DNA from 3 places in the Brevibacillus sp. FSL L8-0520 genome. Region 2 is predicted to be linked to each of the others. Evidence: predicted binding sites of a transcription regulator. Region 2 holds the regulator's gene; each other region holds the start of a gene.
What was found. The regulator LexA, encoded in region 2, represses DNA repair genes until DNA is damaged. The targets are predictions, from matches to a motif close to CGAACATATGTTCG.

Region 1 (10,537 bases), 930 kb from region 2:
TTACAGAAAAGGAGTGTGGTTCATTGAGTACGAGTTTCCTGCTTGAAACCTACGCGAAACGCCTTCGCTTACCTGCGATTAAACGTGTCTATAAGGAAATCGCCCATGATGCTGCTGAACGGCAAATTCCCTACGAGGAGTTCCTCTTAGCCCTACTAGAGCAAGAAGTTCAGCAAAGGGATGCTAACCAAATCGCGAGTCGCATCAAGCACGCCAAATTCCCTTCTATGAAAACGCTCGATCAATTTGAATTCTCGGCGATTCCGTCCCTCAATAAGCCCAAATTGCTTCAACTGGCTCGTTGTGAGTACATCGAAAAGGCAGAGAACATCATGTTTATCGGAAACTCTGGCACTGGCAAAACTCATCTCTCCATTGCACTCGGGAAGGAAGCTTGCCATCATGGCTATTCCGTTCAGTTTTGGACTGCCGCTAAAATATGTAACGAGCTTATGGAAGCTCAGTCCCAAAAGCGAATCCTCCAGCTAGAGAGGCAATGGTTGAAAACAGATTTGATTATTTTGGATGAAGTCGGGTTTGTCCCTCTGAGTCGGACCGGGGCGGAGTTATTATTCCAATTTTGTGCGGCCCGCTATGAGAAAGGAAGCATGATCATTACCAGTAATCTGGAATTTACGGAATGGACACAGATTTTCAAAGATGAGCAAATGACGTCAGCCCTGGTTGATCGGCTTACCCATCGTGCCCATATCTTTGCAATGAATGGAGACAGCTATCGCTTTAAGCAGAGCATTCAAAGATCGTGATCATGAAAAAGTTACCCACCCGACGGGTGGATTGATTTTTGCCATGGTGGTCAATTTTTTGATGAGCACGGTGGTCAACATTTTGATTGACATTCACATTTTCATTTTAACAATCCCCTTTCTACTTAACCCTAAGGCAATTACCTATTTACACAAATAACCTACTAAAAAGTCTTGATCGATGGTCCCTTACTTTTTTGCCATTAGTTTCACTTGGTGATATCTAAAAACAAGAAAACCTAACTAGATATATTTCCAGATGGCCACCTCCTTACCATTTGTATTTAATAAGCTGATGTAATAACCTAAGAAGTAAGCCACTTCGACAATTCTTTGTGAGCTATATCCAAAACCCATAATAGTAAAATAAAGGTAATGTTTGGTTACAAAAAAGTAACATTAATGGAAATTGACTAAATTATCATTGATTTTAAGGCAATCAAAAACAGTGCTACTTTACGGGTTATTTGTTATTAAGAAGATAATATGCTACGGTATTTATTTCTGTTTGGGTTTTCGAGCAATGAACAAAAAATGTCGAACTTATTTAGCCCTAAATTCACCTCCAAGAATTCCCTTTTTGGGTAATTTCCCAATTTCACACGTTCTTCTGTCCCAAGAAAAAAAGATGCTCCTCATTGGTAAAACCATGGGAGCATCTTTTTTTCTTGAAACGAAAATAAATTCACACCTCTGGAACAGTCGAGGCTGCCGGAACAGGCTGCCTGTTCTCTTTCTTCGTATGAATGAGCACGATATTTAAAATAACCGCGGTCAACGAACCGGTGACAATGCCGTTTTGCATCAGCATTTTCAGCATGTTCGGCAATTGGTCAAACATCGTTGGAACTGCTGCGGAACCGAGTCCTACAGCAATGCTGCAGGCCGCGATGAGGAGGTTTTCGTTTTGGCGCAGGTCCACGCGGGACAGGATGTTGATGCCGGACGCTACAACCATCCCGAACATCGCGATCATCGCTCCTCCGAGCACCGGGTCGGGAATGATCGTCGTCAGGGCGGCCAGCTTCGGCAAAAGTCCCAGCACGACGAGGATTCCGCCAGCACCGATCATGACGTCGCGGCTTTTGATGCCGGTCAGCGAGACGAGCCCTACGTTTTGCGAGAAGGCCGTATACGGGAACGCATTGAAAATACCGCCGAGCGCAATCGCCACGCCTTCCCCGCGCAGCCCTTTGACGACATCTTGCTTCGTCACTTCTTTATCGGTCACCTTGCCCAATGCGAAGTAAACTCCTGTTGATTCCGCCATGCTGATAATGTTGACGAGAATCATCGTCACGATGGCAACGATATTGAATTCAGGTACGCCGAAATAAAACGGCTGAACGACGCTCACCCAGGAAGCGGATGCCACGCTTTCAAAGCTGACCATTCCCATGAAGTACGCGGCCAGCGTGCCTGCTGCAAGTCCGATCAGCACTGAAATAGCGCGAATAAAGCCACTAAACAGGCGATTGACAAGCAGGATGACAACCAGTGTCCCCAGTGCCAAGAGAAGATTGCGCGGATGTCCAAAATCGGGATTGCCCGCTCCTCCGGCCACATTGTTCATTGCCACAGGAATCAGCGACAACCCGATAATCGTAACCACGGAACCTTGTACAACGGTAGGAAAGAACCGAAGCAGCTTGCCGAACAGCGGAGCGGCCAGCACGACAAATAATCCGGATAAAATAATGGCTCCATAGGCCGTGGCCAGGTTACTGGACGACGCAATGGCGATAATCGGTCCGACCGCTGTGAAGGTACAGCCCAGAACGACAGGAAGCTTGATGCCGGTATAGCGCGTACCGATCACCTGCAGCAGTGTCGCAATCCCGCTGGTAAACAAATCAGCGGCGATCAGGTATGCAATCTGCGTCGGGGTCAAATTCAGCGCATCCCCGATGATCAGAGGAACGATGACCGCTCCGGCGTACATCGCCAGCACATGCTGCATGCCCAGCGTGAGCGTTTTTTGTTTGGACAACATGAACGTAACTCCTCTCCTTTATTGACTGCGCAGGATATGTTGATTCGCTATACAGTACCTGTAAATCGCGATTGATCACGACAGCAGCATGTATCATGTGGTGCTTTTAGGATGTGTGAACCGGCGTTGTCTCTACGAAATGAATTTCTCCCGGCTTCATCGACTTGATCCGTGCCAGCGATTCCACCCGGACGCCTGCTTTCTCCAGCAATCCTCTTCCTTCCTGGAAGCTTTTTTCTACGACAGCACCCACGCCGACGAGGTGAGCGCCGGCATCTGCGACGATTTGTGTCAGTCCAACCAAAGCTGCTCCTGTCGCCAGAAAATCATCCACGATCAGGACGCGCTCTTCTGCGCTGAGGTATTGCTTGGCGATGCTGATCTGGTAGTTCTCCTTCCGGGTAAAGGAATAGACAGGCGCAGAGTACACGTCATCGGAGAGTGTCACCGCTTTTTTCTTTTTCGCGTAAACGAATGGAACCCCCAGCGCATACGCCGTTGCAAGAGCAAAATGAATACCGCTCGCCTCCACCGTCAGGACCTTGGTCACTTTCTCCGAACGGAAAAGATCCGCAAATGCTTGCCCAATTTTCATCGTCAGCTCCGCATCAACCTGATGATTAAGAAAAGCATCCACCTTTAATACAGTTTCGGACAGCGCTCGCCCGTCCCGAATGATTCGCTCTTGCAATTCTTTCACACGATTTCCTCCTATCCATTTTTCATCTATATGGAAACAAAAAAGCCCAGACGAGACAGTCCACTCGCCGGTCTTTCAAACCGACTCCAAGTGAAACCTGTCCCTCCGGGCACATCCCTTCAGGGGTCACGAAAACGTGCAAGCGACAGCAGGAGGCTGTTTCCCGCTACGGGTAAAGGACTAACTCCTGGTCGCTCGTTCACTCGTAGTCAGGCGATTTACGGTCACCCGGTAGAAACTCATGGGCCAATTCCCAAAATTATACGAGTCATCAGCTATGTTCAATTGATACTGACAAATCTATCATATCCGCTATGAAAGGGGCAAGCGTATTTTTTGGAATTCAGGAAAAGCACGAGCCCGTGCTGAAAATGAAACGGCCATACATAGAAAAAACCCCCTTGCCTTGCAAAGGGGGCCAATGTGATCCGGTGTGTAAAAGGCACCGATCCGATTGTGATTGCAGACGCGGCAGACGGCTACCGCTTTGGCTTCGTTTGCCGGAGAGCCATGTTGATCTTTTTCCATTTGTCTTTTTCGGCTGCCCGCATCCTGGCATCCTCTTTGCGCGCCTGATGGGCCAGCTCTCGCTGCAATTTTCGGTAGCTGTCAAAACGGGAACGATCCAGTGTGCCTTCTTCGATCGCCAGCCGAATCGCACAGCCGGGCTCCTTGGCGTGGAGGCAATCGCTGAAGCGGCACTGGGCGGCCAGCGTCTCGATGTCGTCGAAGGCATCGCGAAAGCCTTCGTCTCCCTCCCAGAGCTGCAGCTCGCGCATCCCCGGCGTATCGATCATCAGGCCGCCGCCAGGCAGCTGAAACAGCTCGCGATGGGTCGTCGTATGCCGCCCGCGGTCATCTCCCTCGCGTACTTCTTTGACGAGCTGGACATTCCTTCCGGACAGGCGGTTGATCAAGGTGGATTTCCCCACACCTGAAGAGCCGAGAAGAGCGACTGTCTTCCCCTCTCCCAAATACGGTGCCAAGGCATCGAGCCCCTCTCCCTGCTCCGAGCTGATCGCATGGACCGGCACTCCGACTGCCACTGACTCTACCTCGGCGATCTTGTTTTCCAGGTCGTCGCACAGATCGGATTTGCTCAGTACAATCACGGGACTGGCTCCGCTTTCCCAAGCCAAAATCAGATAGCGTTCCAAGCGGCGCAAATTGTAGTCGTTGTTTAGAGCGTTCACGAGAAAAACGGTATCCACGTTGGTAGCGACGATCTGTTCTTCGACGCCTTCGCCGGCAGCCTTTCGGGAAAACTTGCTTTTGCGCGGCAGAATCGCGTGAATCGTGGCCTTTTGTTCATGAGGCCGGGCGCTGATCACTACCCAGTCGCCCACAGCGGGGTAGTCTTCTCGGCCAGCGGCTTCATAGCGAAGCTTTCCGGAAACCTCGCCCAACAGCTCGCCGTGTTCGGTCAAAATCCGATACAGCCTTTTATGTTCAAGAGCGATACGCCCTACTTCAAATCCCTGCTCGATAAAAGGGGAAACATGGCCGGCAAAAAAATCGTTCCAGCCCAAAGACTTTAGATATTGGTTCACGTGCGGATTCCTCCTGCATTCGGTTTTGATTTGGATGTCTTTCCAAAACCGGCCACAGGAAATCCTCACTTAAAGAACGGTTACTGCCCGACTGAAAGGAGGATCTTTCCTGTGACCCTTGCTGCAATGCTCTTCTCGACAATCATCATGCATACCATAAAACATCTCTCCTTTCAGACCGGTTCCCCGATCCGTACGTCATGATTTCCCAATCATTGTAACACGGATGCCTGACAGCTTCCATCGGCAGCCAGAAATTTTTTCACTGGCCTAATCTCCGCCACCGCCGCCGCCATCTCCCCCGCCGCTGTCGCTGGCCCCTCCGTCTCCCCAGGAGCTGTCGGAATCGCGGGTTCTGTCGTTGTCATTGTAAAACGACGTGGCTCCGCCTGAGTCTCCTCCGGAGGCATGACGTCTTCCAGGTCCTTCTTTCTTAAAGGCTAGCGACATAAATCCGATGAGCAGCACAAATGCGACAAGTACGCCAATAAAGATCTCCACTCCATCGCTCTCCTTCCGTTCTGTTATTTTCTACCTGTCCTAACAGTATAGCACGAGTTGCAGTTCTGGTTCACGCAATGCTGGTTTACGCAATGCCCGCACCCGCCATGCTGCCGCAAGTCACAGAACGATAGAGCAACAGTGGTATCAGCCTTTCAAGAGAAATTCGTTTCCATCCGCATCCTTGAACCGGGCGAAGCTGCCCCAGGCCATTTTCTTTGGCTCCTCCAAAAAGATTACGCCCCTTTGGCTCATTTCCTGATAGGCTTTGTCGATGTCTTCGCATTCGAATACGATCGAGGCCTTCATCTGCTCAGATCCGGGCATCATCGCTTTGGGATAGATGACGAGATGCGACTCGGCTCCCTCTGGACCGACTTCCAGCCACGAGGCATTGGGGGTCATCGGCTCGTCTCGATGTACGACAAACCCCACCTTCTCGGTCCAAAACTCGCGAGCCTTCGCCTGATCCGCCACGTAAACAGCCACTGTAGCAATTTTTTTAATCATAACGATGTGCCTCCTGTAGTAAATGAATGTAGTCGCAAAGATGAATGTAGCCGTATTTACCATACCATATACCATACATTCTGCACACGGATGACCGTGCCTACGCATAGGTTCCCCAGAATAAACAGACAGGCCTCCTCACATGCCCGCTGCCTGATCGTCGCGAGGTGCAACTGCCAGGATGTTGGCCAGACAAAACACCCGGTATGCGCGGCGGGTATAGCAGTACGCCTTTATCCGGTCTCCGTTTACCGCAATAATATTTACAGCTCGCTTGGTCGTCTCGCCGGAGCGGCTCAAGTAGATCAGCTCGACCGTCTGCTGCCGCTGGCAATATCGCTCCAATTCGCTTCTCATGATGTCACCACCACACAAGAACATTTGTTCCCATTATAACGAACACGCCTGATAAAAGCAAGAAACCCCTTCAAAGAGCGGACTACAGAGCATTCGTGCCTGCATTCGCCCTCCAAAGAGGTCTTGTTTCCGCATGCGAACAAGCCCATGCGAACCGCTATTTCTTTCTCGTCAACATCCGAGAACCAAGGAGAACAGCCCATGCTTTTTCTCCCTCTTTCCAGAAAAACGGAAGCGGCATCTCGTGCTTCCGGATGACCAGCGTACGGCTGTCACTCGCCCGAAGCGCGAACTGTTCGCCGGCCATTTCCGCTTGCAGCATTCCGCCTGCAAAGGTTATACGTACGCTGCTGCCTTCCGCGCAGGCATAGGTGCCCACAAAGCGCTCCAGCTCCTCGACAGATGCCTCGTATTCCGGCTCTTTCTCCTGCTGCTCCAACGGAAGGCCCAGGGCGTTGCGGACAGCAGCGAGCCACAAATCCCGGACGGGCACATCCGCGACATTGGTCAAGACGACCGCGACAATTCCCTCTTCGGGCACAAAGCCGAAGTGGGACGAAACGCCCGGCTGCGAGCCCCCGTGCTCGACAAGCGTCATTCCTTCCCGGCCTAGAGTCGACTTCAGCGCGTACCCGTAGTACGTGTTTCTGCCGATCTTGTGGACCGGGTGCCACATCCGTCTGAGCGAAGCCTCGCTGACGATGTTTTCCCCCTGGCAATATCCGCCGTTTATGTAAAGCTGACCGTATTTGAGCAAATCCCGGACATTGGAGCGGATGCCTCCCCCTACCTCATAATTGCCCAGCAGGGGCCAGTCCGCCCTCTTCAGGCCATTGCCGTCCGAATCCTTGACATAAGGAACCGATACGTCGGACAGCCGTTTCACCTCTTCCAGGCTAAAGGTGGAGCGGTTCATCTCCAAAGGGTCAAGCAGCCTGCTGGTCACATGCCTGCGGAACAGGCGCCCTGTCACTCTCTCGACAATCAGCCCCAGCAGCAAAAAAGTGTCGTTGCAGTAGCTGAAATACTCGCCCGGTCTGCCCAGCAGCTCGTGCGGCTCCCCGGCCAGGTACTCCAGATGGTCCGACAGCCTGCACAATTCCTCTCTGCGGCGAATCGGCGCGAGGCCGGTCGTGTGGCTCAGCAAATGATGAATGCAGACGCTGGAGGTGTCCTCTAGCGATGCCAGAGAAAATTCCGGCAAATAAGCGTTGACCGGATCTTCGATGGACAGCTTCCCTTCCTCTGCCAGCTGCATGACCGCCATCGCCGTAAAGGACTTCGTCACGGATGCGATGCCAAATACCGTATCCGGCGTGACCGGTTCCTTCGTTTCCAGATCGCGCACGCCGAAGCCTTTTTGAAACAGCAGCTCTCCATGCCGGGAGACGGCAACCGCCGCCCCTGCGATTCTCTCCTCTTCCATTTTGCGGGACATATACTCCTCAAAAAGCGGCCACTGGCCTGCACTCACGGCTATTCCCCCTGTTCGGCGAATGGATGCGCATAAATCGTCCGGCCGCCTCTCCCTGTCGTCGTGACGGCCTGAGAAAGAGAATTGAGGATCGCTTCCTCCGTCGCTTCACTGGCTGCGGCGAACAGTTGATTCATTACCGGGTGGTCCTCGCGAAGCTGGGTCCTCGCTTCCGTTATCTGCTCCGCTGCATGGGGGATTTTATGCGCTGTTGAAAAGGCGATGCAAATGTCGCCGCTGCCGTGACTGTAATGGCTGCCCGTCCGGCCCAGTCCGATGCCCGTCCGCTTGGCCACGCGGAGCAGTTGGCGGTCGCTGAGCGGCGCGTCCGTGCCCAGCACGATGATGATCGATCCGTCCGGCGGGTTGTCCAGCGGGCGGACCCCTGACGAACGGAGCCACTCGTACCGCTCAGACTGGAAGTCTTCGGGCTTGCCGAAGTTGCTCAGCACGAGTACGCCTACCGTGTACTCCCCCTCTTGCGTCCGGATAAGCCGCGAGGAGGTTCCGATCCCGCCTTTGTGTCCAAAGCAGACCATTCCTTTTCCAGCGCCGACGGCCCCTTCCTCCGCTGGCTCCGCCGACGCCCGTCTGATCGCTTCGATCGCATGCTCCGGCTTTACTGCACACGCCCTGATCGAATTGAGATGGCCGTCGTTGCATTCTCCCACGACGATGTTGACCGTCCCCGTGGTATCGCCGATTTCGCTGTTTTGCTCCAGCATGTAGCTGAGCGTCCCCTGGGTGACAGCCGGTACGGAAAACGTATTGGTCAGCATGATCGGCGACTCCAGTACCCCCAGCTCGTTTACCTGAACCAGTCCGGTCGTCTTCCCGAAGCCGTTGAACACATAGCTTGCTGCTGTCACCTTTTCGCGAAAGAGGCTGCCGCTGTGCGGAAGGATCGCTGTCACTCCTGTACAGACGTACTCCCCTTCGCCCGATTCCAGCGAATAATCAAGCGTCACATGTCCTACCAGGACGCCCTCCACATCCGTCAAGCAATTTTTCCTGCCGGTCGGCAGCTTCCCGATGACGATGCCGCGATCGCGAATTTTTTTCCGATTCATATCCAAAAGCCCCTCTGTCTGCTCTTCGTTAACGCGGGCGCCGCTGCAGGAAGTTTTCGCTGGCAAAGCCCCGCACTTCGCTTTCTGAATAACGCTTCAATAGTTCGTTGAGCAGGTTGTCAATCATCCCTGCATGCTCCAGCCCCTCCACAAAGCTTTCAATCCCGTCAAAGTCGGAGCCAAGGCCGATCTGGCGGACACCGCCCAGCGAACAAAAGTGGTCGATATGGCGGATCAGGTCATCGATCGTCGCCTGCCCGCCCTTCTTGACAAAATGCGGATAGTAGACGATATGGATCATCCCGCCCTTGTCAAACATCGCTTTGGCCTGCTCATCGTACAGGTTGCGCGGATGGTCGCAAATCGCCCTGGCGTTGGAGTGGCTGGCGATCGGATAGTCCGCCAGCTCCATGACATCCCAAAAGCTCTGCTCGCACAGATGGGAAACGTCGGTCAGCACCTTGTGCTCGTTGTTTAAGCGGACGATTTCCTTACCGAACGCTGTCAAGCCGGCATTTCGCTTTTCCAATGCGCCATCGGCGGCCAGGTTGGCAAAATTCCAGGTCAGCCCGACAGAACGCACGCCGAGTTGGAACAGGATGCGAAGCTTTTTCAAATCATTGCCGATCGCATCCACGCCCTCCAGCGTCAGCATCGCCCCGATCTCGCCGTCCCCCAGAGTGTCGAGGTCGGCCCATTCCTTGACGTGCTTCATCTCGGGCTGCTTCAGGACCTCCTCGTAAAAGTAGTCGATCTGGTCCAGCACTGCTTGAAATTGCTGCTCGGATTTCAATTGCGGCGGCACGTAGAGGGCAAAGCATTGAAGCTTTACCCTCCCTTGCTTCAAACGCTCCAGATTGGTGTGCAGCTCAGCAGAATCCCTGAATGAAAGAGGTTCCTTGCTTTTCCACATTTTATAAAGGGCATCACAGTGAAAATCTACGATGTTCATCGCTTATCGTTCCTTTCCGAGCAGGTATATCAGGCTCTTTCAACAAATCGACCATCCGGAGTGCTTCGTTTAGATCGTTATGCGTCAGCAGACACCGTTGTCGTCGTCAATTCCTGGAAGTGCCGCTGGAGCAACCGGGTCATCGGCCCTGGCTGTCCATCTCCAATAAGCTTGTCGCCAACCTGGACGATTGGCATCACCTCGTTGGTTGTACTGGTGATGAACACTTCATCTGCCTCGTACAGCTCCTCGATGTCCACGTGCTTCTCCTCAAAGGGTATTGCGGCCTCCATAGCGATTTTCTGAACAGCCATTCGCGTAATCCCTGCGAGAATATGGCGGGACAGCGGCGTGGTCTGGATACGGGAATCCTTGATGACATATACATTGGTGCTGGTTCCTTCGGTCAGCTTTCCATCCCGATGGAGGATCGCCTCCAGGCAGCCTGCCTTGTGCGCCTCCTGCTTCGCCAAAATATTCGGCAAAAGGTTGAGCGATTTGATATAGCAATTCATCCAGCGTTCGTCTGGATGCAGGATTGCCTTTGCTCCCTTCTCCCTCAGCTCTGGCGGGATGCTGCGAAAAGGCTTGGCTGTCATCGAAATTGAAACAGGCGCATCCGGGAAGAGGTGATTGCGCGGAGCCATGCCTCTTGTAATTTGC
Region 2 (10,537 bases):
GTAGCCATCCTTACCCTCCCCCGCGTCATCGCTGAAGAGGTGGGAACGCCGGATGTCTGGATCGACGTTATCCTTGGGGGAATCATTACTGCGGTCGCGGCAATGATTTGCCTGCATCTAAGCAACTGCTTTCCGGGTGAGACTTTTTATATTTACAACGTGCGCATCGTAGGAAAAGTACTGGGGACTCTGATCAGTGTTTTGTACATCTGCAACTTTACGACATTTGGGGCCTTTGAAGCGCGGGTGCAGGCGGAGGTTGTCCGTCACTTCCTATTGGACGAAACCCCTCTGGAGATAACCATGCTGGCCTTTATACTGGTTGGCTTTTATTTGGTGTCAGGCGGTTTGAATGCGATCATTCGGATCAATGAGTTTTATCTCCCCATCACCCTGTTGATCGTGTTTACGATTCTCTTTCTCAATTGGAAAAACTTTGAGTTTGACAATATACGTCCGTTCCTTGAAAACGGACCGTCAGCCTTACTCCCGGGCATCCTCCCTACCGCCCAGGCCTTCTCAGGTTTTGACGTGATCCTGTTTCTTGTGGCCTATACGCGCAATGCCCAAAAATCAACGCTCCCTATACTGCTCGGCTTTGCACTCGTCACACTCATCTATATGACCATCGTCATCATGGTAATCGGCTCCTTGACGCTTAACGAAGTGATTACCTTGACTTGGCCCACGATGGAATTCGTAAAGCAGATCGAATTTCCAGGAGCTTTCTTTGAACACTTTGAAATCTTTTTTATCACCATCTGGCTGCTAAATATGTTTACAACGTTTTTTATTAATTTGTATTTAGCTTCTTTAGGAATTCACCTTCTCATCGGCTGGAATATCAAGCTCGTCATGTGTTTGCTTCTCCCCGTGATATACGGAATCGCGCTATTGCCAAAAGATCTCAACGGGGCATTGGAACTCGGCAAGAGCATTGGCTTTTTCTCTGTCCTTGTCTCGACCCTCATCCCGCTTTTTTTGCTTCTGATCGCGATAGCCAGAAACCGGCCGAAACACGATCAACCGGTTAATGAGGGGTCGAGACCATGAGCATGATGAAAGCCAGATCTCTGCCAATCTTAGTTACGCTCCTCCTGTGCAGCGCCATCGTTTCCAGCGGTTGCTGGGATCGTCGGGAGATCGAGGACCTGGGGATCGCCATCGGGATGTCCGTTGACCAGGCTATACAGAAGAAGCGGACCTCCGAGGAAGAAAAACAAATCGTTCACAAGCATAAAACGATAATGCCTATCTCCGTTACTTATCAGATCGTAAACCCCAAAATTATTGGGGGAACCTCAAGGGGAAACCCTTCCAACCAAAAGCCTTACATTAACATTACAAGTTCAGGGGATACGGCTTTCCAGGTTGCGAGAGAAACAGCTACTCGCATAGGTCGTCCGCCCTTTTTCATGCACTTGAAAATAATTATTTTGGGTGATCAGGTATCTCGTAAAATTAATCTGGCCCAATTGCTAAACATGAATTTGCGAGATACCGAGATGCGTCGTACCGTTCATCTGACCATAGCGGAGGGAAACGGGAGAGAGATTCTTGAAGCAAAAACCAAAAATGAAGACTTGCCCTCCTTCGAGCTGTTAAGCCTAATCGATAACCTTTCTAAATCCATTCATATCGCCCAGCCTATATCCATTGGGACAGTCTCGGAACATATCCGAAGGAGTGGAAGAAGCGAAAGGAAAATTGGGACGAGGTGTTTAGTCGAATACCAGTATCTCTCGACGTAACGGTAAAAACAGAGGAGTTTGCCTTGAAAGGCAAGAAAAAATGATCCCTTTTTCAAAGAGAACGTGCACCAGGGAAGTCTGCTGCACGTTTCTCTTTCGGTATGCTGGTGCAGCCCTTTGTGACCCTGCTGCCCGCTGCTCCGTTCTTCCTCCCGGAAAAGTCATTTGGTAAAAAAGCTTGGACGCGTCATCCCGTTGACCTTGATGGATGCAAGATCGCTTCCACTGCTGCCAAAGTGTTCTGAATATCCTGATCACTGATGTGACGATGTGTTGTAAAACGAACGACCGTTTCGTCAAAGTCGACAGCAAGCACCCCTTTTTCAGCCAGCTTGGCCAAAAATTGTTCGGCAGAAAGACCCGCTTTGTCCGTGTGAACCAAAACTATGTTCGTTTCTACCGGTTCGACATGCAGAGATAGCTTTTGCAAACCTACGGCCAAATCATGCGCTCGCTGATGGTCTTCCGCAAGCCGTGACGTCATTTCCGTCAAGGCGAGTATTCCTGGTGCTGCCATGTAACCGACTTGGCGCATGCCGCCGCCCAGCTTCTTCCTCCACCAACGCGCCTCCTGGATAAACGCCCGGCTCCCTGCCAACACAGACCCTACCGGTGCGCTCAATCCCTTCGACAAGCACACCTGAACACTGTCTGTATACCGGGTAAGCCCGGTCACCTCGCAGCCCAACGCGACAGCAGCATTGAATAATCTGGCGCCATCCAGGTGGACAGGTACGTTGTTACGATTTGCTACTTCGTATACGCTTTTCATCTGTTCAGGGCGGACGACCGCCCCTCCAGCGCGGTTATGTGTATTTTCCATGCAAATCAAACGGGTCCTCGGAAAATGGATATTGACCCCGCGAATTGCTTTGGCTACCTCCTGTGGAGGCAGTGCCCCCCTATCTCCCGCGATCGTCCTGGTTTGCACCCCCGCGAGAGCAGCCATTGCGCCTCCCTCATAGTAAAAAAGGTGGGAGTCTGCCTCCAAAATAACCTCGTCGCCATTTACACAGTGGGTAAGGACTGCCACCTGATTCCCTTGTGTACCGCTCGTGACAAACAGCGCGTCTTCTTTCCCCAATATCTCGGCCGCCACTCTTTCCAGGCGGTTTACAGTCGGGTCTTCTCCATACACATCGTCCCCTGCTTCTGCCTCATACATGGCACGGAGCATCGCATCTGTCGGCTTGGTAACCGTATCGCTGCGCAAATCAATCGGCATCTTTCTTCTCTCCCTTCTCTCTTGCCATTTTAACACTTTCTGCATTGCATCGGGATTTGGCAGTTTGCTAATATGGAGGAGTACGATACCAAAACAAGGGAGACTGACCCATGAAGGTAAAAATTACTCGCAACGCCGCAAAACAATTGAAAGCCATTTTGGACCAAGAAGAGGATAAAGAGTTGAAGCTCCGCGCATACATAACACATGCACACGGTGACCATGCCCATTACGGCTTGGCATTGGATAAACCGACCGACGAAGATACCGTCGTTTCTACCGACAAGGAAATCGACGTAATCGTCAAGAAAGACGAGCCGTTGCTAGACGGCCTTGTTATCGACTACCTGTATACACCACAAGAGGGATACGTGCTTACAAATCCTTCCAAAGGAAATCACGGCGATCATTAATGGCTCCCTTGTCCCCGCTGCGAGTCATCAGCGGGGTTTTCTTGAGAATGAATTGTTTTGGGAAAAAGCTGTTTTTGTAAAAGCTGCTAGGAACCAAAAAAAGAGACATCTTGTCGATGTCTCTTTTTTGTAATGGACTCTATACAATTGTTGCAAAACTCTATTTGGGTCTAGAGCTCTTTTTTGTTCCAGGGCCTTTCCCATCTTTCGGAGTTCTCGTTTTCGCTGCAGGACCTTATTTCGTTACCAAAGTCTCTTGTTCGTTGCAAGCCGTTATTTTCGTTACAAAGCCTTCTTCTTTATTGCAAGACTTTTTTCTTTACAAAGATCTCTTCTCGTACAACTCAGGTGGCACGTCAGCAAAGAGCGGACTCATCCTGTCTTCCTGATGAATCATGAAAAGCCGATGTACGGGTCTGGTCATGGCTACATACAGGAGCTTTGTATCCCACTCATTGTCCAAGTACTCCTCGATATTCAACAAGATGACCACATCAAATTGCAGCCCCTTGGTCAAATAAGCTGGCATTACTACGACACCGCCCGGGAATTGGGTATCCTTGCTTCCCAGCAGCTTCAGTCCTTCGATGGAGGCCTTCAATGACTTGTATGCTTTTTTGCTGGCCTCGGCTGTTTTGGCTACGATCGCGATGGATTGAAAGCCCTCTTGCCGATAATCATTTACAAGCTGGACCAGATTTTTAACCGGCAGTTCTTTCCCGTCCCATGATGCCAACAAAGGCTTTTCCCCATGCCGCAATACCGGTTTGGCCATAATCGTCTCCGGCAGGTTTATCTTTCGCAGTACCTCGTTGGCACATTTCATAATTTCGATTGTGGAACGGTAGCTCTGCGCGAGTGTGTAGTAAACCCCCCGCGGCTGCTGAAAAACTCCCTCCAACAGTTCTTCCCACGATTGCAATCCCCTGTATGCATGGATGCCCTGCGCGATATCTCCCACTACCGTCAAAGAATGTCTCTTTGTCACAAGCCCGATCACCGCAATTTCCAACGCACTGAGATCCTGTGCTTCATCAACGACACTGTGGTCAAAGTGGTCGGCCTGCTCCAATCCTTCGATCAGATGCCGCAGATAGATCAGCGGCGCAACGTCTTCTGGCTCGATCCGCTCCGCTTCGAATATCTCTGCAGACGACCGGCAAATATCCTCGATATCCTCGCCATTGACTTCCCCTTTTGTCAGCTCTTTCAATAAAGCTGTGTCGGTCAACATTTCGCGGTACGACGAGAAGACATCCAGTTCAGGAAAAATGGAAAAGTATTTGTCCAGAAGCTGATCAATCATTTTCTCATATTTAGCCAACGCTTGCTTATCCAGATCAATTCGCTTCTCTCGCAGATGGGCGAACAACTGTTTATTGATGTCCTGCTTAACGTGCTTTCGAACGGCTTCCATTCGCCGACGATATGGCAGATGGGCATATTGTTCGGCAAAAAGCTGACGGATGGTCTCACCCGGAATCGTAAAAACATGTTTGGTTCTGTTGTAGACAAAGCTTAATTTTTTGTAGGCTACCCTGTTTTCCGCTACAAACAGCAAATATTGCTGGAGTACATCCCGGAAAGCGAGCGAGCCCTTGAACCGAAGACGATGCAGCACCGTCCGACGCTCGGCATCGCTCTGTCCTTGTTCAAAGAACAACTGAAGGGGCTTGTGCGGGTCCAGAATCCGCCAGCCTTTTGGAAGGATGGACTTGACCAGCTTGGAAGCCCAATCCAGGAATGTCGCCTGCTGAACGTCATCCACTCCCAATTCGGGAAGAACCTCTGAAATGTACGTAAGGAACAACCGGTTTGGTGCAAAAACCATAAACCTCTTTGACATCATCGAGTCCTGATAATTGTAGATCAAATAGGAGAGCCGGTGCAGCGCAATCGTCGTCTTGCCGCTTCCGGCCACCCCTTGAACGACAACCGGGCGATCCTTGTCTGCTCGAATAATGTCATTCTGCTCCGACTGGATCGTCGCTACGATATCCTTCAATCTGCTGTCGTTCGTCTGATTCAGGTTGGCTGCCAGGAACTCATCGATGTACCCTTCCTGCAAAAATTCATCCGGATGGCCAACTTCGCGATGAATCGTCTCTTTGAGCGCTCCATCGTATATCCCTGTAATCTTCCCGTCCTCAATGGCAAAATTTCGCTTCAGGCGGACTTCGCCTCGCACAATCTCCCTGCCGCTGCGGAAGTACGCATCCTTGCTCTCGCCGCTGTAATATAAACTGGCAATGGGAGCACGCCAGTCAACGACAATTGAATCGAATGTGTCGCTCCGAACGATGCCCCTCTTTCCTATGTATACGCTGTCCAACTCGTATGTCTCGTCTTTCAGGAAGTCCACTCGTCCAAAATACGGCTTTTCCAGTCCTTGGTCCTCAAGGTAGCGAAGCTCTTTTCCTTTTTTGTAGTTGACGACCTGTTTCACATAATCGTCCGTAATCTCTTTAACCTCTTTCCGAAGAGTGTCCACTTCCTTTTGGATAATAGAGCGTGTTTCATCGAGTCTCTTCTGTTCATGCTCGTAGTCCGGGTGCTGTACAGTCATTTATATCCTCCTTTCCAAATTGTCAGGTTCAGCATCGCAAGGAGAAGTCCGGTTTTATTTCCACATGGTTTCCGGGCACGGGCTCTTCTTTGTTTCCTCGTAGCCTTCCAATGCCCTCTTCTTTGATTTGATGTTGCTTCCGGATTGGCTCTCTTTTGTTCTCGTTGACGCCTGCCCGTCTTATCCCGCTATATCTTGCCTGTTTACCACACTTGTCTGCCGATCCAGATCCCTGAACCGCAAGCAAGAAGGCCGGCCAAAACACTGGCGCCTGCATAGAACAGCCCTCTGCCGATCTGCCCATCTCCGATGAAGCTTACCACCTCAAGCGAAAAGGTAGAGAACGTAGTAAATCCCCCCATCAGCCCGGTTGTAAACAGAAGGTACATCTCCAAAGACATCAATCCTTTTTCCTTTCCCCACGCATAGAGCAGTCCGATGAGAAAAGAACCGGAGACATTGGCCAGCCATGTCCCCGCCGGCAATCCGGGTTGGTTCATTGCGAGACCGAGACCATAGCGTAGCAATGAACCGACGGCTCCTCCTACGGCAACAGCCAGCCATGCCATCATGGCAATCCCCCCTTCTCTCCTTTTTTGTATGGAACAAAAAGACATCCAGGCAAAAAGCATGGATGTCTTCTTTTTATGTCAAATGGTGCGTTTTAGTGTTTGGGGTTGTTATCCTCGAGGTCTTCCACGTAGCGGATCGATTCGAGATTGGAGCGAAGCGACATTTTCACAGCATCAATGTATTTTTGCCGCAGTTTTTTCTGTTCCTGTTTTTCCTCTTCAGTCAACCCGGCTTCACGAGATTTTTTGGCCAACTCGTTGATCCGTTTGATTTCCGCGTCTGATACCAAAGCCGTTTCCCCTCGCTTTCAATGAATGCCGCTCTATTATATCACATCTCGGCAACGAAGCAAGGGAAAGCTGCAGCTTGTCAATTCCCGACAGGAATTTGAATCGATTGGCCTGGATAAATAATGGCACTTTCCAGCTTGTTCAATTTTTGAATCGCATATACCATATCGCGAACATCCATTTTCGGGTCACTCTTGTAGGTGACCGCCAGCTCCCACAAGCTGTCTCCCGGTTGGACGACGATTTCCTTTACTGGTTGGATCATTTGAGCTTGTTGTACCGTATGATCCCCAGAAGCGAACACTAGTTCTGTCAAAGTGTAAAAAAAGAGAGTGAAAGCGGCAAAAAACAGAATGGCCTGTCCACGCGTAATGCCAAAACGAGCAGTTTTTCTTTCTTCTTTGGCGAAGCGATTAGATACAGTCATTGTACTCATTATTTCATCCCCCTGCAAACGTACGTTCTATCTTCTTGTTCTCATCATAATGCGAACACTTGTTCATGTCAAGAAAAAAACGAACTTATGTTTGTCGAACGCAGGATCCCATGGTATAATATAGAAAACATGTTCGAGAAGATAGAGGTGTGGTCTATGTCCAAGCTATCCAATAGACAGCAAGCCATCATCGATTTCATCCGCAAAGAAGTAAGGGACAAGGGTTATCCCCCATCTGTCCGTGAAATCGGGGAGGCTGTCGGTCTGGCATCCAGTTCAACTGTTCACGGCCATCTGGCCAGGTTGGAAAAAAAGGGGCTCATCCGCCGCGATCCTACCAAGCCCCGCGCGATTGAGCTGCTGAAAGAAGAGGAGCGCTTTCAAGACGACTTTGACGTATCTGTTGTACGCGTACCGGTGATCGGAAAGGTGACTGCGGGTCAGCCGATCACTGCTGTCGAGCAGGTGGAGGATTACTTCCCACTCCCTGACAGCATCGTGACATCGGACAAGGTGTACATGCTGCGCGTGTCCGGAGACAGTATGATCGAGGCTGGCATCCTGGATGGAGACTACGTGATCGTTCGCCAGCAGAATGTGGCCAATAACGGTGATATCGTCGTCGCCATGACTGAAGAGGACGAGGCAACCGTGAAGCGTTTCTTCAAGGAAAAGAACCATTTCCGGCTGCAGCCTGAAAACGCGACATTGGAGCCGATTATTCTGGATTCTGTAACGATTCTGGGGAAAGTGATTGGCGTGTACCGCTTGATTCACTAGAATAAGAGATTTCGTTGCTTGGATGAGCCATGCCTTATGGCGGACTCTTTGAAAAACGCAATCGACTACGACAAGCTTTCCTTTTCCACCCTGACAGCAAAAAAGGCGTTCGCGATTGCCTCGCGGACGCCTCTTCTTTTCATTTCCTTCGATTCTTTGATCGGTCCTTCTCCTACGAATCCCACTTACAGTGCGACAAAGAACCAGATGATCATCACTACCTGAAGAACAACTTTTACGACCACACTGCCCAAAAAACCGATGAGCGAACCCACTCCCGCTTTAACAGCCCGTTCAAACGGCTGCTTTTGGATCAGCATTTCCACCAGAACGACCAGCACGAACGGCATGATCAGCATGCCAAATGGGGGGAACAAAATCACCCCGAGCAAAATCCCCAGTGCAGCTGCCCACGATGACGCTTTGGAGCCCCCGTACTTCTTGACAAAGTACATGTTGGTGAGTAAATCCGCACCGTAGAGAAGAACACTTAAGACCGCCATTCCCCACCAGAAGGAGGCCGGAAGTCCGGCACCCGGATCAGCAATAAAAAAGTGATACAGCAAGAATCCGCCCCACAATAAAATCGTATCAGGAATGACCGGCAAAAAGATTCCGGCAATACTGAGGATAAACAAGGCCGCTATCACGATCCACAACAAGATCTCCATCCATTGACACTCCCTTCTGTATAGGGTATACGATAAAGTGCGGTTTTCGTTTCCATCGACTCGCTACATTTTGACAGAAACCTGTATATACTCGGTTCTTCTGCGAGTCGTAAAGCCAAACGTCGAATCGGAACATAGATGGTCTCGTCCCTCATTGTTCCCCTGCAGAGTTGCAAATAAAAGAAAGATAATCTGAAAGGACAGAAAATGGCTATGCATTCTCAAACGAAGCGAGATTGGTTTGACCCTTCCTACCTGAAAAAAGGAACCCCTCGGCAGCGGGAAGCCTGGGCAGTCCTCGACAGCTTGGGAATCTTTGATGGGCTCAAAGAGTATCAACCGGTTCTGTGCGGAACGATCCCCCTCGATATTGATGTTGAGGACAGCGATCTTGATTTGATCTGTACGACAGCCGACCTGGATCGGTTTGGCCATGTGTTGAAAGAAAAATACGGGCATTTGGACCATTTCACACAAGACCGCCGAGAAATCCGCAACATCCCTACGGCGACTGCTTCCTTTTGGTATCGCGGTTTTCAATTGGAGTGTTTTGCTCAACCGATTCCTGTCACAGAGCAAAACGCCTACCGGCATATGATGATCGAAGCACGGCTGCTCCAGCTGTCTGGGCAAGAAGCAGCAAAAGAGATTCGGGCTTTGAAAGAACGGGGGCTGAAAACGGAGCCTGCTTTCGCTCTGTATTACGGGATTGTCGGAGATGATCCTTATCAGGCTTTACTTGAATTGGAAAGATATTCGAATGAACAGCTTAAGCAAGTGATGGCAAATAAACCGACCTAAACGCCGGCCGTAAACCGGAAATACGAATAATGGTAAACTCAGACAACTTGTGTGTCCTTATGCGGGCATAAAATTAAGATGACTTCTGGATACTTCGGAAGTCATCTTTTTTGGATTGCTAGATTTGTCGTTTTACCTTTTATTGGTTAGATTTCAGTTGAAGACGGCAAATCATGATTTTTTTTAAGAGACTGATATAAAATGTACACGAATCCAACATAAATGGGAAGCCAAACGGGTTCAAAGAATCCTGGAACTCGATAATCAGTAATTACAATTTTGTTTGGCCCAAAATCCAATTGTTGAATTAGATCTGAGATCATAAAAATAAAAACCCAAATCATCATCATTGTCGACAACACAATGGAAATCGCAATTTTTTTAATAATATCACCTCGTTATTATCAATAATCATTTCTTAAACGGACTTCAGAAAAGAAATGATCATTTTTGTAAAAACCCGAGTTAGTGTGCATACGCTGGGTTAAGTCCGCATTTCATTAAACCCAACCCTCAAATAATATGTTAATAATTTTTTATTTAACCATTAATATACACATCTGTAAACATATTTTAGGTATTTTGTTCTAAATTTTGCATTGTAAAGGGGGTTTATCTTTATTAGCAGCATCCCATCCAACTTTAGTCAAATAAATTCATAAAAAAAGCCTTAAAGTTAATAGGAAAGCAAGTTTCCCATCTACTTTAAGGCGTATCTAACTTATAAAGCTGAAACCTAGTTAAGATTAAACTAAACAAGTTTTGTTTCTTTTTAGGGTCCAAAGAAATACAAATACTCTTTCCCCTAAATATTAATACGTATTCATATACTGCTCGCGCTCCCACTCCGTTACACGGGTGCGGAACATATCCCACTCGATTTCCTTCGCGTCGACGAAGTGCATCAGTGCGTGTTCGCCAAGCGCTTCGCAGATGACCGGATCGGCCTTCAGGCATTCGATCGCGTCCTTCAAGGTAGCCGGCAAGCTGGCGATGCCCGCTGCTTCACGCTCAGCCTCGTTCATGATGTA
Region 3 (10,537 bases), 1.8 Mb from region 2:
TCCTCACTTACAGGATATTTGTACTTTTTCCACATTCATACAGGACAATCCGATCATAAAGTACAAGTATCTTGTTAGTCAATACATTTATCACAATTTTTTCATACACACTTCCCTAAATATCTCCAATCATGTACAATATAGTTGTACTCACTAACAGGAAGGACTGGTTCGTTCATGCTCTCCCAGCGCTTACGAACAGCCCGCAAGGCAAAAGGACTGACGCAGGAAGAACTGGCGGAAAAAGTCCAGACAACCAAAGGCACGATCAGCAACTACGAAAACAACCACAGTTCACCGCCAAATGAGATGCTGGCGCAGTTGGCAGACATCCTTCAGGTCTCCACAGACTGGCTGCTTGGCCGCGTGGACGATGAGCTTGCTTCCTCCTCTGCTGCCGCGGTGCAGAGCCACAACCGATCATTGGAGGATTTGCTGCAGGAAAAAATCGACGACCCGGATGACTATTATTTTCTCGACGGTTATCTGGAAGCGTCCGAAGAAGAGAAAAAAGAGATTCGCCGATACTGGTATGATTTGAAAAAACAGATGCGGGTTCATCAGGTGAAAGAATCCCGCACTCCATCCCTGTATGCGATTACGGAAAAAATAAAAAGAGAAAAATAAAAATAGCCCCTCTTAAGAGAGGCCTGCAAAATACCTCTTTTGAGGTTTGCGGATCGGGTAACCCACACTATTTTTTACAAAAAAGGACTTTAACGAAAAATGCAGCCCATTCTCCTTTAAGAGGCGGGCTGCATTTTTTCTGCCAATTTTATCATCCGTTTTACATTTACGACGAAAGTCGTAAGTATTGCCTGTATTCGCATACGAAAGAGACCACGGTACTTGGCCTTGGTCATCCCATGATACCTTTTTAATTCAGCATTTTTGTGCTCAATAATCGATCTGCGACGAATACGTTCTTTGAACGTATCGCTGTTTTCAAACTCGATTTGCGCCTTGTAGGTTTCCGCCACGATCCGGATGGAGTAGGTCTTGCTCTTCGCTCCTGGTTTGAAACAGCCTTCCCTAAGTGGGCATGTCTTACATTTCTCCGTATCGAAGTAGAAAACGAGAGAACGACTTTTGCCACTCTTGCTTCCTTGGACAGCCTTTCGGATACTATGTTGTCCTGCCGGACAAATAACAAAGTCTGCATCCTTGTTGTACTCAAAACCTTCTTGCCTTAGCCCTCCGTTATGTACGATTGGGTTTAGTGGGACGACGGGTTGAATCTTCTTGGCTTTCATCTCGTCCAAGTTATCTTTACCCGAATATGCGGTGTCAGCAATCACTTCTTGTACTTCTATTCCTACGTCAAGCGATTGGTTCAAAAGTTGTTTGAATTGTTTTCCGTCATCCGTACTTCCTCCGGTGACCTCCACAGCCGTAATGATTTCTTCTTCGGTCATGGCAATATGCTCTTTGTAGCCAAAAAAGGATTTCGTATTACTCTTCCATCCAAAGCGTGCATCTGGATCAATGGCCGACATAATACCTTTATTGGCGAGGAGACGTTCGTCTTCCACGATGGCCTTGGCGATCTTGACCTTCTCCGAGATGGAACCCTCATGATCGGGTAACAAAGTCTCGACAGTCTCTCCAAGTTCCGCCAAGTAGTGAAGCATGATCTTCTCAGCATCCTCTTGATCTTTCTTCAACTCCGGTAACCGTGGGAGTTTCTTTTCGAGTTTTGGATGCTTTTTCACCACAACACGGAATAAGCGCTTCGCCGCATCCCGCAGTACTTCAAGCGGCTTTTGTTTTTGTGAAGCTGCCAGTGTATGGGTGGAATCCATGATGATCGTCTTTGACTTCACAAGTCCTTTTTCGATGCACTGACGTACAACTGATTTAAGCACCTCATCCACGGCTCCGGCCCCTAACCGATGATTACGAAAGCGGGATAATTGAGAGGGGTCAGGAAGGGGATCTTCTGGATTTAAACCTAAAAACCACTTATAAGCGAGGTTTACCTGCGTTTCCTGAATGATGCGTTCATCCGAAAGATTGTAGAGAACTTGTAAAAACAATAGACGAAACAGGAGTTCGGGTTCGTTAGCAGGTCTTCCGTAATGCTCACAATAAGAGGAACGAACCAACTCATGAATGAATGTGAAATCTACGATTTCATTGATTTTACGTAAAGGGTGATCCGCGGGAATTAGTTTATATAATTCGGCATGGAAGGATGCCGTGATTTGTTTAGAGGGCTGTAGCAATGGTTCCAACTCTTTCGTTTTCTTTTCATTGTACAACAAACCCAGTGTCGAAGGGGCATTGGGTTTCAGCCTGTTGAAAACCTACTGTTTCGGAGGAGAAGCATGTTTCCAGGCGGAGCGACTGGCGGAGTCCAGCCAAGCGGAACAGCGAGCCCGGGGAAACAGAAGCGCAATCTATGAGTAAACCCCGGAGCTGCGCGCCGTTTTGCGCTTCCCCCGGGATCGCTGTGGAGCGGACAGTTTCACATCCTTGCAGGACGTAGACCGGAGCGCAGATCGGAAACATGCTTCTCCCCACTACAGCTACATTCTCGATACTTAAAACCCCAGTACCTAAGGGCACTAGGGTTACGGTTTACAGATATTAGGTGGACTTTTGCAGGACTCTCTCTTAACAGGGGCATTCTTTCCGCCACAAAAACGAACAAACGTTCCCTAATCAAGGAGGTCGTCACTCATGTTCTCACTAGTCTCCGACGTCTTCGAGCCGCAGACCTGGCTAGAATCGCGCGTCTATGATTTATTGGAGCTTCATGACATCAAGCAGCCGGAAGAGATTCACCTGACCGAGCTTTGTGCAGCGTACGGGATCGAGCTGTGGAACATCACCGGACGCAGTCGGGCGCATCCGCATCCCTATCTGCCCAACCGCTACGTGATCGCTGTAGACGAGCGCCTCCCTCTGCCTTCGAGACGGGAAAAAATCGCCCATGAGCTTGGACATCTGCTGCTGCATGAAGGAATCCAGCCGATAGGGAGCACATCGATGATCCATTGGCAGGAAGCGCAAGCGAATCACTTTGCCGAGCATCTGCTCATGCCGTTTCCGATGTTTGTGCCACTGCTGGAAAACTGCAACCGCTATGAGGCTCCCTTTTTGCTGGCCCGAATCTTTCGCGTTCCTCTCGCCCTGGCCCAAAAAAGATTCGACCGCTTGCTGGGCAGGCTTTACGCAAAAGGCCACCCCATCAATTGGTAATAAACCGATAAAAAGGAAAAAGGAGTTCGGAATGAAAAAAGTATTTTTGGCCGGAGACGCTTACAGCTCCCGCTTTTTTGACTTGTCTTTGGATGACGAAGAGCTTTCCTTGATGCCCTGGATTGCCGCAGCGAGCTATCATGTAGCCCGCTTTGCCTTGCTGATGCAGGACGACGGTCTTGCCGGACTCGGCATTTCCAGCGGAGATGCCCTGCTCATCTCTGATTTTTCCATGGAACCGATCACAGGCAGGCCCGTCCTCGTACGTCAAGAGGGACAGTATATCGTTCGTATTGCCAAAGAAGTCAATCCGGTAGAATGCGTTTTTACCTGCACGAACGATCTTCCGCCTCTGATCCTGCCCTCCGAAAACATACGCATTACAGGGGTGGTTTCCGGGATCATCTCTGAGCCGGCGATACACCGCGGAATCGACAGGCAATGAGACGGCTGTCATTTCATTTTCGATCCAATCCGGCGACCGTCGATTTCATCCATTCCTTCAGCACAGCGGCGGTCTGCTGCCACTGGTCTCCCGGGGGAATTGCGGCGGGCTGGTCTCCTTTTTGGGCCCCATAGCTTCCGAATTGAGCATGATTGCCCCCGGGAATCTTCAAGTAGACCGTATTGTCAGGGAGATACTGACGGGCCATTTCATAGGCCGAGCTGTTCACCACACCGTCTCTTGATCCGATCAGAGACAGCACCGGAATGGTTTTTTCCTTCAAGCTCCCTTTTTGATCGGGATACGATGCCAGAAAAAAAGTCCCCAAGACACGCTCGGGATGACTGGCTGCATACCGTGAGGCCATCGTCCCGCCGAGTGAATGCCCGCCGATCACGAACGGTTCCTCCGGATAAGCCAGCAGCACATCATTCGCACGGTCAACCCCGGTAAAGGCAAGATTCAGCGGCATTTTCACAATAACGGTCCGATGGCCGGACATAGCCATCAGCCTGGCAAGAGGCGCATAGCTCTCCGGACCGACCAATCCGCCCGGATACAGGATGATCCCGGGAGGAATATTTTCACCGCCTTCAAAGACGATCAGCCCCCCTCGTTCAGTTACGTTGACGCCATCCCCGTCACGCATAGCCTGCATCGCGGCATCATCCGGCTGATACGGATCGAGATACCAGGCGGCAATCGCTACCAGCACAGCCACGGCCACAAATACATAGATCAAGTAGCGGATAAAGTTTTTCCTCATCACTGTTCCCCCCTCTCGCATTGACTCATTTTTCCTATCAGTAGTATGCACTTTCATTGAAATCGTTTTCTCGATTTTTATTGACAATGAGATTCGACTATTTTTATAATGAATTCAGAGAATACGAAATAGGAACACTGTTCCTCATTGTGGAACAATCAGGAGGTGGAGAAAGATCAAGACTCCAAGAGATACCTCTTCGGTTCAATCCGTCGATCGAGCTTTGCACATTTTAAACCTGCTCAAGGAAAATGTGGACGGCTTGGGTATTACTGAATTATCCAACCGGATGGAACTCGCGAAAAGCACTGTACACCGCTTGCTCTCTTCCCTGAAAAACCAGGGATTCGTCAGACAAGACCCGCTTAGCGAGCGTTATCTTCTCGGTCTGAAGCTGATTGAACTGGGGTCGATCGTATCACAATCATTGGAAATACGAAAAATTGCCAACCCGATCATGAGCCGGCTGGTGCAGGAAACGGGCGAAACCTCCCATTTGGTCGTGCTGGAGGATGGAGAAGTGGTCTATATTGAAAAAATTGAAAGCCCTTACACCATCCGCATGTATTCGCTGATCGGCAAACGTGCCCCCGTTCATTGCACGGGTGTCGGAAAAGCGATCATTGCCCATATTCCGGAGAGTGACGTCAGAAAAATCGTCGAGCAGAAGGGTCTGAAGAAGTTTACCGAAAACACGATCACCACGATCGATGATCTGTTCGCGAATCTCCAGGAAATCCGAGAAAAAGGCTACTCGCTTGACAAAGAAGAGCATGAGCCCGGCATATACTGTGTCGCAGCTCCCATTCTCAACCACAATGGCGAGTCCGTCGCCGGTCTCAGCGTATCCGGCCCAACGATGCGCATGGATGAAGAGAAAGTGAAGTTTTGCATGGATCGCGTCGTCTTTTACGCTCGTGAAATTTCCAAACACCTTGGATTCCGAGGGTAATTTTTTTCACAGTATTTAGGAACAATGTTCCGCATTAAGGAACAAATGACTTATAAACAAATTGTCTACGCACTGCCCATGTACTGCTTTCAAAGGAACACTATGAACACATTCCTTAATTATTGGAGGATGACATCATGAAATTGAAAAGCATTTTCTCTGGTCTCGCCGCTACCGCTCTTATCGCATCTCTCGTCGGATGCGGTTCTGGCAACTCCTCTGCTCCCTCTGGCGATCAAGCAGCAGGAGAGGCAGAAGCGTATCCGAAAAAGCAAATCGAACTGATCGTTCCTTACGCAGCCGGCGGCGGAACCGATGCAGTCGCCCGGGCATTTGCGGACTCTGCGAACAAAGTTCTGCCCCAATCCATCGGCGTCGTGAACAAGACAGGCGGCGGCGGTGCCGTAGGCATGAGCGAGGGAGCCAAGGCAAAGCCGGACGGCTACAAGCTGACGCTGGTCACAGTGGAAATGACAACGCTTCCTCCACTCGGTTTGGCCACCTTCAAGCCGGATGACTTCAAACCGGTTGCCCGCCTGAATGCGGACCCGGCAGCCATTACGGTCAGTGCAGACGCTCCTTGGAACACGATCGAGGAATTTGTCGCCTACGCCAAGGAAAACCCGGGCAAGGTGCGTATCGGAAACTCCGGTACAGGCGCGATCTGGCATCTGGCTGCAACCGCGCTGGAACAGAAAATTGATACCAAATTCAACCACATTCCTTTTGACGGGGCCAATCCTGCTGTGACAGCTCTGCTCGGCGGGCACATCGAAGCTGTTTCCGTCAGCCCGGCAGAAGTAGCTGCACAGGTGGAAGCGGGCAAGCTGAAAATGCTGGCCGTCATGGCTGACGAGCGCCTGCCGAAGTTCAAAGACGTACCGACGATGAAAGAAAAAGGAATCGATCTGTCCATCGGTACATGGAGAGGAATCGCGGTTCCGAAAGATACACCGGACAACGTCGTCACCGTATTGAAAGACGCCGCGAAAAAAGTAACGGAAGACAAGGCGTTTACAGATGTACTGGAAAAAATGAACCTGGGCGTATCCTATGCTGACGATGCAGCCTTTTCAGAAGCTGTGAAAAAAGACAGTGAGCTGTTTACGAAACTCGTCTCCGATCTGGGGTTGAAAAAGTAAGAAGCGCTGGACACGGGCGATGCTGTAGTGCACTCCCCGTGTCCTCCGTTTTAGGGAGGGTAGCTCGTGAAGAAGACTGATCTGTTTGTCGGTATTGCTCTCATTCTTTTGTCCGTAGCGGTCTGGATCACGTCGGGGCAATTTCCGTCGGTCGGCGATACAGATGTCGGCCCCGGATTCTTTCCCCGCCTGATCGCCGGCGGCCTGATCCTGATGTCGCTGGTGCTGATCGCAGCCGCATTCCGTCCCGGACAGGCGGCCGAAGAAGCCGGGCCTCCTACGTCCTGGAGACGGACCATTCTTGGTTTTGTCTGTATGTTCGTATTTTTGGCACTCGTCTACCTCGGCGGTTTCCATCTGGCGACACCAGTGTTTTTGCTCGGTTTCATGTGGCTGTTCGGCTATCGGAAGCCGTTTGCGTCGATTCTCGTAGCCGTCCTGGTTACGCTGTTTATCTACCTCATCTTTGAAACAGTGCTGCAGGTTCCCCTTCCTGCAGGCGTCTTGTTCGAGTAGAGAATAAGGAGGGAACCGCATGTTTGATCTATTTGTAAACGGGTTAACGAACATCCTGACTGACCCCTTTGCCCTGCTGATGGCTGTCGTCGGCGTCATTATCGGGATCGTGGTAGGGGCTCTTCCCGGACTCACCGCCACCATGGGAGTCGCACTGATCTTGCCGATGACGTTTGGAATGGAGCCTGTCGCAGGTCTTTTGCTGCTGTCCGGCGTATATTTCGGCGGCGTCTACGGCGGCTCGATTACAGCGATTTTGTTGAAAACACCAGGAACTCCCGCAGCCGCGGCTACCGCTTTGGACGGCTATGCCCTGGCACAAAAAGGGATGGCGGGAAAAGCACTCGGTGCCGCGACTCTCTCCTCCTCTATCGGAGGCACGATCAGCATCATCATCCTGATGTTTCTCTCCCCTGTTCTGGCTACGATCGCTCTCGAATTCAGCGCACCGGAGACCTTTGCTCTGGCTGTATTCGGTCTTAGCATCATTGCCAGCATTTCCGGCAAATCGCTGGTCAAAGGACTGATTGCCGGTCTGGTCGGGCTTTTGCTCGCCACGGTCGGACTTGATCCGATCCTCGGCTTCCCGCGTTTCACCGGCGGCAGCGAACAGCTTTTGAACGGCGTCCCGTTCATTCCGATCATGATCGGCCTATTCGCCGCCTCGGAGGCGTTCAAGTCGCTCTCTGACATGAATGTAAAAGAAAAGGTCAAAGTGAAAATCGAAAAAATCGTACCGAGCTGGGGCGAATTCCGCGGCATTATCCCGACGATCCTCCGTTCGACCGGGCTTGGAACCTTTATCGGAATTATTCCGGGAGCGGGCGCCGATATCGCAGCCTTCGTGGCGTACAACGAAACGAAACGGTTCAACAAAGACAAAGAGCCTACGGACAAAAGCAGGATGGCTGGCGTTGCCGCATGCGAATCAGGTGCCAATGCATGTACCGGCGGCGCTCTGGTGCCGCTTTTGACACTGGGAATTCCCGGAGATGCCGTTACTGCTGTCATGCTCGGCGCTCTGATGGTCCAGGGACTGCAGCCAGGTCCGCTTCTGTTTAAAAACAACGGCGACCTCGTCTACACCCTGTTTATCGGGATGATCATCTGCTACGTGGTCATGTGCTTGCTCGGATTGTTCACGGCTCGCTACTTTGCCAAGGTTGTGCAAATTCCGAAAGAGATTTTGACCCCAGTCATCCTGGTTCTATGCATTGTCGGATCATATGCGATCAACAACAGCTTCTTTGATGTGTTGATCATGGCGGTAGCGGGTGTGATCGGCTTCTTTATGCAAAAACACGACTTCCCGGCTTCGCCGATCGTGCTGGCTCTGATTCTCGGCCCGATGGCAGAAAGCCAGTTCCGCAGAGCGCTAGCGCTTTCCAGCGGCAGCTACGATATTTTTTATACGCGGCCCATTCCGCTCATTCTTTTGCTGCTGTCGGTCATTACCCTGCTCACTCCGATCGTAAAAGCCATTTGGCAGCAGAGAAAACGCGCTCATCAATAACGCAGCCTGGAGGAAATCATGATGGACGTAGTCACTTTTGGAGAAACGATGGTACTGTTTACTCCGGAGAGCACTGGACTGATGCGCTATGCGCACACCTATACGAGAAAATTTGGAGGCTCGGAAACCAATTTTGCCATTGGGCTTGCCCGCCTCGGCCATTCTGTCGGCTGGATCAGCAGGGTAGGCAACGATGAGCTGGGCAAAGCGATGCTCTCGTTTGTCCGGGGAGAAGGAGTGGACACGAGCTGCGTCCGCCTTGATCCCGATGCGCCTACCGGCCTTTATTTCAAGGAAATCCGCAACGCCAGCGATGTCAACGTGTACTACTACCGCAAGGGCTCCGCTGCCAGCCGGATGACCGCTGCCGACCTCGACGAAGCCTATCTCGCGCAAGCCCGCTATTTGTTCGTGTCGGGGATCACGCCTGCGCTGAGCGAATCGTGCCGCGAGATGGTATTTGAAGCGATTCGCATGGCAAAAGCAAGCGGATTGACTGTCGTCTTCGACCCGAACCTGCGGAAAAAGCTGTGGACGGAAGAACAGGCCCGCGAAACGCTGCTTGCCATCGCCGCCCAGTCCGACATTATTTTGCCCGGACTGTCCGAAGGGACGTTTCTCTTTGGAGAAACCGATCCTGTCAAACTGGGAGAGCGATTCCTCAGCCTTGGTGCCAAAATTGTCGTTTTGAAGCTGGGCGAAAAAGGAGCCCACTACTTTACGCCAGAGGAAAACCTGCACATTCCCGGCTTTCATGTCGAGCAGATGGTTGACCCTGTCGGTGCCGGTGACGGATTCGCGGCCGGGTTTGTCTCCGGTCTGCTGGATGGCCTTCCGCTTCCCGAAGCGGTCAAACGGGCCAATGCTGTCGGTGCCATCGTCACGATGGTGAACGGCGATGTCGAAGGCCTGCCGGAACGCTCCGATTTGAAACGGTTCGTGGAATCGCCCGGCGAAGAAGTGATGCGGTAAAAGCTCGTTTTCGATAATGGGAAGGAGAATATGAGATGACCAAACTAGAGAAAATCCTCGACAGTGGTGTGGTAGCCGTGATTCGCGGGGCCAAGCCGGAAAAGATCATGGCGGTGGCAAAAGCGCTCTACGAAGGGGGCGTGACTACACTGGAGATTACGGTGGAAACGCCGAAAGTGCTCTCTTTGATCGAACAGGTTGCCAGCGAGTACGGAGACAAGCTGGTTATCGGTGCGGGAACAGTGTTGGACCCGGAAACAGCCCGCGCCGCCATCATGGCCGGGGCCCAGTTCATCTTTTCCCCGACCGTGAATCCGCAAACGATCCAGATGGCCAAGCGCTACGGTGTCGTGAGCATTCCCGGCGCCCTGACACCGACCGAGATTTTGACGGCGTATGAGCACGGCGCAGACGTGATCAAAGTATTTCCGGCCAACGTATTTGGCCCCGGCTACTTGAAAGACGTGCACGGTCCGCTTCCGCACATTCCGCTGATGCCGACCGGAGGCGTCGATCTCTCCAATGCAGCCTCCTATATCAAGGCCGGCGCGGTCGCCGTTGGCGTAGGAAGCTCTCTCGTCAGCTTCAAGGGAGCGGTGGACGAGGCGTATCTGAACAGTCTGACCCAAACAGCGCGCCAATTCGTCGAGATCGTCAAGGCAGCGCGATCCTAGAGAGGAGTCGAAACAGATGACAAAACCGCTTGTTTTTGTCCCTCACCGCATCGCTGAATCAGCGCTTGCCCTGCTACGCGAGCGCTGCGAAGTGGATTATCGCGACATCGAGGAAAAGCTGGACGACGCATCGTTTGCAGCCGGTCTGCAGCGGGCCGACGGGTTGATGATCTACTCCCGGCACAAAATCAATGCCTCCGTCCTGGAAAAGGCTCCCCGTCTACGGGTCGTCAGCAATATCGCGGTCGGTTACGACAATCTGGACCTTCCCGCATTGACAGCCCGCGGCATCCTCGCGACGAATACCCCGGACGTCTTGACCGAGACAACCGCCGATCTGACCTTTGCCCTGC

Region 1: a site for LexA is predicted at 6,396-6,409, ahead of NSQ24_RS19780 (WYL domain-containing protein). Genes of this name have one in related genera too.
Region 3: a site for LexA is predicted at 2,647-2,660, ahead of NSQ24_RS06425 (ImmA/IrrE family metallo-endopeptidase). Genes of this name have one in related genera too.

What each region holds. Positions count from the first base shown of each region.
Region 1 covers NZ_CP150171.1:3,962,187-3,972,723, forward strand. Annotated here, with positions in the region: gene istA (IS21 family transposase) at 1-27, shown strand, start outside; gene istB (IS21-like element helper ATPase IstB) at 24-767, shown strand; gene NSQ24_RS19755 (nucleobase:cation symporter-2 family protein) at 1,453-2,760, opposite strand; gene NSQ24_RS19760 (xanthine phosphoribosyltransferase) at 2,867-3,460, opposite strand; purine riboswitch at 3,647-3,747, opposite strand; gene rsgA (ribosome small subunit-dependent GTPase A) at 3,940-5,010, opposite strand; gene NSQ24_RS19770 (hypothetical protein) at 5,281-5,511, opposite strand; gene NSQ24_RS19775 (VOC family protein) at 5,659-6,021, opposite strand; gene NSQ24_RS19780 (WYL domain-containing protein) at 6,160-6,378, opposite strand; gene NSQ24_RS19785 (serine hydrolase domain-containing protein) at 6,536-7,852, opposite strand; gene NSQ24_RS19790 (P1 family peptidase) at 7,855-8,922, opposite strand; gene NSQ24_RS19795 (dipeptidase) at 8,951-9,874, opposite strand; gene dat (D-amino-acid transaminase) at 9,952-10,537, opposite strand, start outside.
Region 2 covers NZ_CP150171.1:3,031,867-3,042,403, forward strand. Annotated here, with positions in the region: gene NSQ24_RS15135 (GerAB/ArcD/ProY family transporter) at 1-1,053, shown strand, start outside; gene NSQ24_RS15140 (hypothetical protein) at 1,050-1,751, shown strand; gene ltaE (low-specificity L-threonine aldolase) at 1,939-2,976, opposite strand; gene NSQ24_RS15150 (iron-sulfur cluster biosynthesis family protein) at 3,087-3,389, shown strand; gene NSQ24_RS15155 (UvrD-helicase domain-containing protein) at 3,709-5,955, opposite strand; gene crcB (fluoride efflux transporter CrcB) at 6,159-6,527, opposite strand; gene NSQ24_RS15165 (DUF896 domain-containing protein) at 6,620-6,817, opposite strand; gene NSQ24_RS15170 (LysM peptidoglycan-binding domain-containing protein) at 6,898-7,254, opposite strand; gene lexA (transcriptional repressor LexA) at 7,411-8,034, shown strand; gene NSQ24_RS15180 (DUF456 family protein) at 8,220-8,705, opposite strand; gene NSQ24_RS15185 (DUF4269 domain-containing protein) at 8,913-9,506, shown strand; gene glnA (type I glutamate--ammonia ligase) at 10,319-10,537, opposite strand, start outside.
Region 3 covers NZ_CP150171.1:1,228,040-1,238,576, reverse strand. Annotated here, with positions in the region: gene NSQ24_RS06435 (helix-turn-helix transcriptional regulator) at 178-627, shown strand; gene NSQ24_RS06430 (IS1182 family transposase) at 744-2,204, opposite strand; gene NSQ24_RS06425 (ImmA/IrrE family metallo-endopeptidase) at 2,683-3,204, shown strand; gene NSQ24_RS06420 (hypothetical protein) at 3,236-3,649, shown strand; gene NSQ24_RS06415 (alpha/beta fold hydrolase) at 3,663-4,415, opposite strand; gene NSQ24_RS06410 (IclR family transcriptional regulator) at 4,573-5,367, shown strand; gene NSQ24_RS06405 (tripartite tricarboxylate transporter substrate binding protein) at 5,505-6,509, shown strand; gene NSQ24_RS06400 (tripartite tricarboxylate transporter TctB family protein) at 6,576-7,025, shown strand; gene NSQ24_RS06395 (tripartite tricarboxylate transporter permease) at 7,045-8,538, shown strand; gene NSQ24_RS06390 (sugar kinase) at 8,560-9,510, shown strand; gene NSQ24_RS06385 (bifunctional 4-hydroxy-2-oxoglutarate aldolase/2-dehydro-3-deoxy-phosphogluconate aldolase) at 9,546-10,184, shown strand; gene NSQ24_RS06380 (D-glycerate dehydrogenase) at 10,201-10,537, shown strand, end outside.